Regions from separate parts of the Dialister sp. genome, predicted to be linked through region 1. Evidence: riboswitches for the same ligand, from Rfam matches in the RefSeq annotation. Region 1 holds a riboswitch; the other holds the start of a gene.
What was found. A riboswitch is a leader RNA that binds a small molecule or an ion and turns the genes downstream of it on or off. The one in region 1 is predicted to bind S-adenosylmethionine.
Positions count from the first base shown of each region.

Region 1 (4,376 bases):
AGATCGATCCACCAGGGCCGGAATGTCCTGATTTCCCGCTTCTTCGATCCGGTCCCACAGAATGTCATAGGAAATCATGGTTTTCATGGCTTTTTTGTCGATATAGAAGAGACGGAGGGCTTCTATAACGGTGCACATGTAATAGTTGGAAATCCAGAGGGCGGTCCGCATCATTTCTTCCGTGAACCAGGGAAAAGTGTCCACCAGGGATTCGATGGGAAGGATCTTGTAGTCCAGTTTCGAGGTATCTTCTTCCCGGACCGAAAGGATAATGCCCTCCTCCTTCCGGCGGGCAAAGGAAACGACGCAGCGCCATCCGGGGCCCGCTTCCTTCAGGGACTCCGGAATGCGGTAGGAAAATGTCCTGTTCAGATGTTTCGAGGGCCTGTTGATCAGGACCTCCGCAATGGTTTCCGTCATATGGTTCCCTCCAAAAAAATAATGGACAGCCAAAAGGGCTATCCATTATTTTACCATATATTGGGAAATGAGTGGGACAAGCAGGTGGAAGATGAAGGCTGCTGAAACAGGTGAAAAGTGGCTGAGGAGTAATGCCTGACGGCAAAGTGACTCAAGGGGAATGGCCTTCGGCCAAGGGGAAAGTGTGCCGCATCAATTCATGAAGCGGCACGAGTATGTATTATGCAGCGAAACTGCAAATTATATACTCTGCGGCGCCATATGAATTGTGCGCCGCACCATCCCCTCGCCCGAAGGGCGTTTCCCCTGAGCCACTTGAGCCACCTCAGCCACCTGAGCGCAGCTCTCTTACAGTCCTGCTTCCTTCTTCAGGATTTCCGCTTTATCCGTATGTTCCCAGGGCAGGTCGATGTCAGTTCTTCCGAAATGACCATAAGCAGCGGTCTGCTTGTAGATCGGACGGCGGAGGTTCAGCATATCGATGATGCCTGCCGGACGGAGTTCGAAGTTCTTCCGGATGAGGTCTACGATCTTTTCATCATCGATCTTGCCGGTGCCGAAGGTATCAACGAAAATGGAAACCGGTTCTGCTACGCCGATGGCATAGGCCAGTTCGATTTCGCATTTATCCGCAATGCCGGCAGCCACGATGTTCTTGGCTACATACCGGGCAGCATAGGCCGCGGAGCGGTCAACCTTCGTGGGATCCTTGCCGGAGAAGCATCCGCCGCCATGACGGGCCATGCCGCCGTAGGTGTCGACGATAATCTTACGGCCTGTAAGTCCTGCATCGCCCTGGGGTCCGCCGATAACGAAACGGCCGGTGGGGTTGATGAGGTACTTTGTGTTTTCATCCAGGAATTTTTCCGGAATGATTTTCTTGATGACCTTATTGATCATGTCCTGTTCGATCTGGTCATGGGTGACGTCAGGGTTGTGCTGGGCGGAAATAACGACGGTGTCCACGCGGGTAGGCTTGCCATCATCGTATTCCACGGTGACCTGTGTCTTTCCATCAGGACGGAGGTACGGTACTTCCCCATCTTTGCGGACTTCAGCGAGCCGGCGTGCCAGGCGGTGAGCCAGTGCAATCGGCATGGGCAGGTATTCCGGCGTTTCATTGGAAGCGTAGCCGAACATCATGCCCTGGTCGCCAGCGCCGATATCGTACTTGTCAGCCTTGTTTTCCTTGGCTTCCAGGGACTGGTTCACGCCCATGGCGATATCCGGAGACTGTTCATCGATGGCTACATTGATGCCGACGCTTTCCCCATCAAAACCATAACGGGCATCGGTGTAGCCGATATCATTGATGGTCTTACGGATGACCTGCGGAATCGGCACATAGGTGGTGGTGGTGATTTCACCAAATACATGGACCTGGCCGGTGGTGACGATGGTTTCGCAGGCTACACGGCCATTGGGATCCTGTTCCAGGATGGCATCGAGAATGGCATCGGAAATCTGGTCCGCAATCTTATCAGGATGTCCTTCGGTAACGGATTCGGAAGTAAATAAAACTTTTTTTGACATATAAAATCCTCCTCACTATTGGATATCTGGAATAGTAAAATAAAAAGCTCTCCGCAGGGAGAGCTTCTTCTCTCATCTGCCAGCAAATGCTGATGGAATTAGCACCGGTTCCTGTCGGAATGGTTGCTGCAGCGTCATAGGGCCAAATCCCTCAGCTGCTCTTGATGAGTCTTAATTCACTTGAGTATTATTATAACGTTAATTCATTGATTTGGCAACTGTTGACAATAGGAATGTATGTTTGAGCTGGAAATGACACATAGGATGAAATGGTTACGTGCAGGTGGCTGAGGTGACTCAAGTGGCTGAGGGGTAACGGGCTCCGCCCGAGGGGTTGGTGTGCCGCATCAATTCATAAAGCGGCACAAATGATGTATTTTGCAGGGAAGCTGCAAAATATAAATTCCGCAGCGCTTCTAAATATTGTGCGCCGCTCCACCCCCTCAGCCACTTGAGCCACTTCGCCGAAGGCGTTACCCTTCAGCCACTTCCACAATATCCATTATCATGCTTATGACACTATACAAAACCATGCCACGATCACTTACCAAAGAACAACTTCATGTCGTCTTCCACGGTGGTGATGCCGGCGATGCCGAAATTGTTGACAAGCACGTTTACCACTGCCGGCGAGAGGAAGGCAGGGAGAGTCGGTCCCAGGTGGATATTCTTTACCCCCAGGTACAGGAGAGCCAGGAGCACGATGACTGCCTTCTGTTCATACCAGGCGATATTGTACACGATGGGCAGGTCGTTCACATCGTCCAGTTCGAAGACTTCTTTCAGCTTCAGGGCGATGAGGGCGAGGCTGTAGGAATCGTTGCACTGGCCGGCGTCCAGGACACGCGGAATGCCGCCGATGGTGCCCAGATCCAGCTTATTGTACTTGTATTTTGCGCAGCCTGCGGTGAGGATCACCGTATCCTTCGGCAGGGCAAGGGCAAAGTTCCGGTAGTATTCCCGGCTCCGGGCCCGGCCATCGCAGCCTGCCATGACGATGAATTTCTTGATGGCGCCGCTCTTTACAGCGTCCACCACTTTGTCCGCCAGGGCGAAGACCTGGTTATGGGCAAAGCCGCCCACAATCTTGCCGGTTTCGATTTCCCTGGGAGCCCGGCATTTCTTTGCCTGTTCGATAATGGGGCTGAAGTCTTTCACTCCGTCCTTGTCGTCGATGTGGCCGCATCCGGGGAAGGAAACGGCACCGGTGGTCCAGAGGCGGTCCTTGTAGCTGTCCTTCGGCGGTACCACGCAGTTCGTGGTCATGAGGATGGGGCCATTGAAGGAGTCGAATTCTTCTCTCTGCTTCCACCAGGCATTGCCGTAGTTTCCGGCAAAGTTTTTATATTTCTTGAAGAAGGGATAGTAATGGGCCGGCAGCATTTCGCCGTGGGTATAGACGTCCACGCCGGTGTCCTTCGTCTGTTCCAGAAGCATTTCCAGGTCCTTCAGGTCATGGCCGGAAATGAGGATGCCCGGGTTCTTCCGGACGCCGATGTCCACTTCCGTGATTTCCGGGTTGCCATAGGCAGAGGTATTGGCCTCATCCAGCATGGCCATACCCTTTACCCCATATTCCCCGGTTTTCAGGGTGAGGGCCACGAGATCGTCCACAGAAAGACTGTCATCCAGGGTCTTTGCCAGGGTTTCCTGGAGGAACGCATCGATTTCTTCACTGTCCTTATGGAGCACATTGGCATGATGGCTGTAGGCGGCAAGGCCCTTCAGTCCGTAGGTAATGAGTTCCCGGAGGGAACGGATATTTTCATCCTTTGTTGCCAGTACGCCGATGAAGGGGTAGGCATCTTTGAAATACTTCTCATCCACATCCCAGTAAGCGGCACGGGACAGGTGGGTGCTGTCTTTCAGTTCGGAAATCATGTGATTCTTCACGTCCAGGGTCTTGTTGATGCGCTTCGTAATGAAATCATTATCAAAGTTGGCATTCGTAATGGTGACGAAAAGGTTCACCGTCACCAGATGGTTCACATCCTGGGGAACGGAAAGGCCTTCCTTTCTCCAGGCCGTAGCCACTTCCGAAAGGCCCTTGGTGGCATAAATCAGCACATCCTGCAGATGGGCGGTATCCGGCTGCTTGCCGCAGACGCCGCCATTGGTGCATCCCTTATTCCCATAGGTTTCCTGGCACTGGAAACAGAACATTTTCTCCTGCATATCTTTTCCTCCTGTATACTTCCTACGACTCTCACATTGGGTACTGTAATATTATAGAATAATTAAGTTCCAAATATTGTTGCCTGTGCAACAGAGAGAGCATATAATGTAAAACAAAGGTAAATCGCAACGTATGAATGGGGCTAAAGGTTGCAGGTGGGACGCCGCTTCGCTGGTCCCACCGGGTTGTGGGTGCTTCGCACCGGGAGCATAAGGTGTCGCAGCCGCCAAAGGCGGCAAATTCACCA
Region 1 is NZ_CP181256.1:1,337,521-1,341,896, forward strand. Features, by position in the region: gene priA (replication restart helicase PriA) at 1-420, opposite strand, end outside; gene metK (methionine adenosyltransferase) at 769-1,953, opposite strand; SAM riboswitch class I at 2,023-2,124, opposite strand; gene hcp (hydroxylamine reductase) at 2,494-4,128, opposite strand.

Region 2 (4,376 bases), 370 kb from region 1:
GTTGGCCGTTGCTACCAGCTTCGAGGAGGTGAAAACCATCATTGATGATTATATTGACTATTACAATAACCGTCGCTACCAGTGGAATCTGGCAAAGCTTTCCCCAAATGAATTCTACAATTTCGTAACTACCGGAAAATACCCTTTGGACGTCCCCTACGTGCCCGCTCCTCCTGAAATTACCAGGGATCCTTGCGAGCTGGCCGTAGATGCCGTTATTGGGAGCTTATTTGGGCAAATACCGTAGCAAATGAGGCAAACCAGCACAGGCACTTGTGCTGGAGCCTATACGACGCCAATGCGTGGCAATGTCAGGGTGGACGTGAGCAGGTGCCCCTCTTTGGGGTTCAAACTACACTTTTAATTGTGTCCTTGACAAGGGGGCCAGTTCAGAGTGAGGAGTGGTGGTGGCGGCGCACAAATTATATAGCGCCGCTAATTAGATATAATAGATTCCAAATCTAGAATTTATTTCAACGGGACCATTTATATATATAATTACGTGCCGCCCTATTATTTTGAAGTGGCACACCTTCACTTCTCACTCCTCATTCCTCACTCCTAACTAAACACCGGATGTTACCGGAGATTTCAGCGGGAGGTTGAGGCAGAGCTCCTTACCGCTTATCGGCTTTTCTTGCAAGCCGGCTGCCGATGAGCTGGATGAGCTGGACGATGATGACCAGGACGATGATGGTGGCAATCATGACATCTGCCTGGAAGCGCTGGTAGCCGTAGCGGATGGCCAGGTCACCGAGGCCGCCGCCGCCGATGGTGCCGGCCATGGCGGATGCACCGATGAGGGAGACGATGACTACCGTAAGACTTTCAATGATGGAGGGGAGGGCTTCCGGAATGAGGACTTTCCAGATGATCTGGAGGGGGGAAGCGCCCATGGATTCAGCGGCTTCAATGAGGCCGAAGGGAATTTCACGAATCGAGGTTTCCACCATACGGGCGGTATAAGGAATAGCCGCAATGGTTAATGGGACGATGGCGGCGGTGGTACCGATGGATGTGCCGGCTACGAGCCGTGTGAACGGAATGATGGCCACCATGAGGATGATGAACGGAATAGAGCGGATGAGGTTGATAATGAAGGCCAGGGGCTTGTTCAGCACCGGGCAGGAGAGAATGCCGTTTTTTTCGGTTACCACCAGAAGGATCCCCAGGGGAATGCCGATGATGGCGGCGATGAAGGCGGAAACGGAAAGCATGTAGAGCGTTTCTGCCAGACTTTTCAGAAGAAGATTAGTTATTGCCGGAGACATATCCGATCACCTCGCTTGTAATGGGTAAAGATTTCAAATGGCCCAGGGCCTTGTTCATATCTGCTTCGCTGCCGTTGATCATGATGATGAGGCGGCCGAAGGACACGTTCTGGATGTAGTCGATGGAACCGTAAAGGATGCTGACGTCCAGATTGTATTTCTTGATGAGGTTTGCAATGATCGGTTCGTTGGCTACATCTCCCCGGAATTTGAGGCTCACCACGGTCTGGTCGCTGTCCGTTTTCTTCTCTTTGGAAATATTCATGTGGGAGAGCTGTTCCGGCACGTCCGAGGACATGACGGAGCCTACGAACTTTTTCAGTGTCTCGGTCTGGGGGTTCGTGAAGAGGTCTACCACGCTGCCCTGTTCGATGATGCGGCCCTTTTCGATGACCGCCACCTGTTCGGCGATTTCCTTGATCACTTCCATCTGGTGGGTAATCATGATGATGGTGATGCCCAGTTTTTTATTGATGTCCTTCAGCAGCTGGAGGATGGATTTTACAGTTTCCGGATCCAGGGCGCTGGTGGCTTCATCGGAAAGGAGGACCGAAGGGTTGGAAACGATGGCCCGGGCAATGCCGACTCTCTGTTTCTGTCCGCCGGAGAGCTGGGAGGGATACTTGTTTTTGTATTCCGTAAGGCCTACGACATCCAGGATTTCGTCGATCCGTTTCTTCTGCTCCGCCTTCGGCACATGGGACAGTTCCAGGGGGAATGCCACGTTGCCGGCCACGGTGCGGTTGGAGAGAAGGTTGAAATGCTGGAAAATCATGCCGATTTTCTTTCGCTCTTCCCGAAGCTGGGTCTTCGTGAGCTTTGTCATGTCCTTGCCGTCGATGAGTACTTCACCGGACGTAGGCGGTTCCAGCATGTTGATGCACCGGATCAGGGTGGACTTACCGGCGCCGGACTGTCCTACAATCCCAAAGATTTCTCCATCCTTAATGGTGAGATTGATGTCGTCCAGTGCTTTGAAACTGCCATATAATTTCGTTATATGTTTAAGTTCAATCATTCAGGGCTCCTTATCGTTTTGAATCATAAAAAACTTTCATCGAAAGATGAAAGTCATTATCCACATCATCTTTCGAGTTTACACTCGCTGGAATTGGCACCGTTTCCCTACCGGAATGGTTGCCGTGGCTTCACAGGGCCAGTCCCTCCGCCACTCATGATGAATCCATGTAAAATTGACCCTTACGAAAAGGGTTGCACTTATAATACTATTCATGAAAAGTGTTGTCAATATAACTTTTGGCTATAACGGGGGATAGCTGGAGACTAGAGCAGTTTGGCGAAATCGGAATCAGGCAGAACAGGGCCCATATGATGAATAGTTAGGAGTGAGGAGTTAGGAGTGAGGAGTGAGGAGTAAACTGGATCCCGAGGAGTGGACACGTCCGAAAGTGAGGCCCCCATATTTTGGACACGTCCTCACAGTTTTCCTCCCCACTCCAGGCGCCTTTAGGCGTGACGCAGGTCTGGATGGCGCGCCAACCATGGTCCGGCCTGTTAGACACAACCTCGGTGCCTATGGTATGCTCAATCTACATCATTTCAAGGAGGATGCACATGAGCAAACAACTATTTACCGACAAACAGATAGCCGATTTAATCCTGAACCCCAACGTTTTCAGCGTTACAAGGTCAACATTGATGCTGACTAAGAGTTTCAAAGAAAAATTCTATGCCGAGTACCAAAAGGGCGCATTGCCAAGGGACATTCTGAAGCACCATGGCTTTTCAGCCGACGTTATTGGGCAGAGAAGGATTTGGAGTATTACTCAGCACATCAAGGATGAGTACGCCAAATACGGCGAATTCCACGAGGGGCGCAAGCCGCCGGGCCCCTCCAAAGGCCCGGCGGCCGTCAGCGGGCAAGATCCTCTAAGCCGTCTCGAAAGCAGGGTGGAATACCTGCAGCAACAGGTGGAGTTTTTAAAAAAATTACATCTGTAGGGATTTCGAGAAAATAGGTGCAGTGCTCATGAATGACTCCTCCAGTATATTTGAAATCATCTACGAAACTACGCAGGCGTCGGGGAATCGGCTCAACATCAAAGATCTCTGCAATATAGCCAGTGTCTCCCGCAGCGGATACTATGCATGGCTGAACGCCGCACCACTCCGTGCAGCCCGTGAAGAAAGAGACCGTCGAGACTTTGACCTCATTCTGCGTGCATACAACATGGATGGATATCCCAAGGGGGCCCGGGAAATCCATATGACCCTGCTGCATATGACCCCGCCGATCATTATGAACCGGAAGAAAGTTTTACGGCTGATGAACAAGTACAATCTCATATGCCCTCTCAGAAAGCTGAACCCACGAAGAAAGATTCTGCGGGATTTGCAGACAGGAAATGTGGTTGCAAACCTGGTATGTGTCAAGGTTTTCTCGGTACTTTATTTGACAGTCGACGTTATCAGGTTTCCCAGCCTCTGCTTTCTCAATAAATCTGTATCGCTTTAGCAAGCTGGCCCATCGGAGTTGAAGTCGCTCCATATACGCCTATACGGCCTTCCAGGCACCCGGGACGGTAATTCCGTGCGTTCCTGTGCCATTTAGCGTCCCTGGCGGCTTTGCGGTTCGTTTTTACGGCTGCTACGACCGCCTTATGCATCTGCCGGTCCATCTTCTTGTAGGCTTTGCCTGCAGCACAGTAAATCAGGGCTTTTTCCAAAGTGTCATTCTGGGTAGCAGTAATCAGCGTGCCTATTGAATCCATACCTATCCTGCACCAGCTGCGCCCCTGCTTTTTCAGACGGTAGCTATAGCGTCGGTGGTTGCTTTCAGCTGCCCCCAGGTGGATATCGGTTCGGATTCCGCGCTCCCGGATGCCCGGGATATAGTCGGCGTTGCGACTCAGATAGTCTGCCAGTCTCCGTACCTGCTCGGCCTGTTCTTCTGTTTCTGCGTAGCTGGCAGCCGCATCCAGATATGGCTTCATATCTGTGATGACATTTCTGCTCTTATTCAGTTCAAGCACGAATTTATCGATGAATCCACGTGGGCAGAAGCTGAGGCGGGTCCGCACTTTCTCATTCACATGGTATCTGTCCCGGAAATGGTAATGTGTCTTGCATCCCTCGACTATATCG
Region 2 is NZ_CP181256.1:1,702,755-1,707,130, reverse strand. Features, by position in the region: gene ACFWUL_RS06855 (IS3 family transposase) at 1-247, shown strand, start outside; gene ACFWUL_RS06850 (methionine ABC transporter permease) at 618-1,271, opposite strand; gene ACFWUL_RS06845 (methionine ABC transporter ATP-binding protein) at 1,252-2,289, opposite strand; SAM riboswitch class I at 2,352-2,455, opposite strand; gene ACFWUL_RS06840 (HTH domain-containing protein) at 2,847-3,233, shown strand; gene ACFWUL_RS06835 (IS3 family transposase) at 3,262-3,747, shown strand; gene ACFWUL_RS06830 (ISLre2 family transposase) at 3,725-4,376, opposite strand, start outside.
Region 2: linked by a shared signal. The riboswitch ahead of ACFWUL_RS06845 (methionine ABC transporter ATP-binding protein) and the one ahead of metK (methionine adenosyltransferase) in region 1 are both predicted to bind S-adenosylmethionine.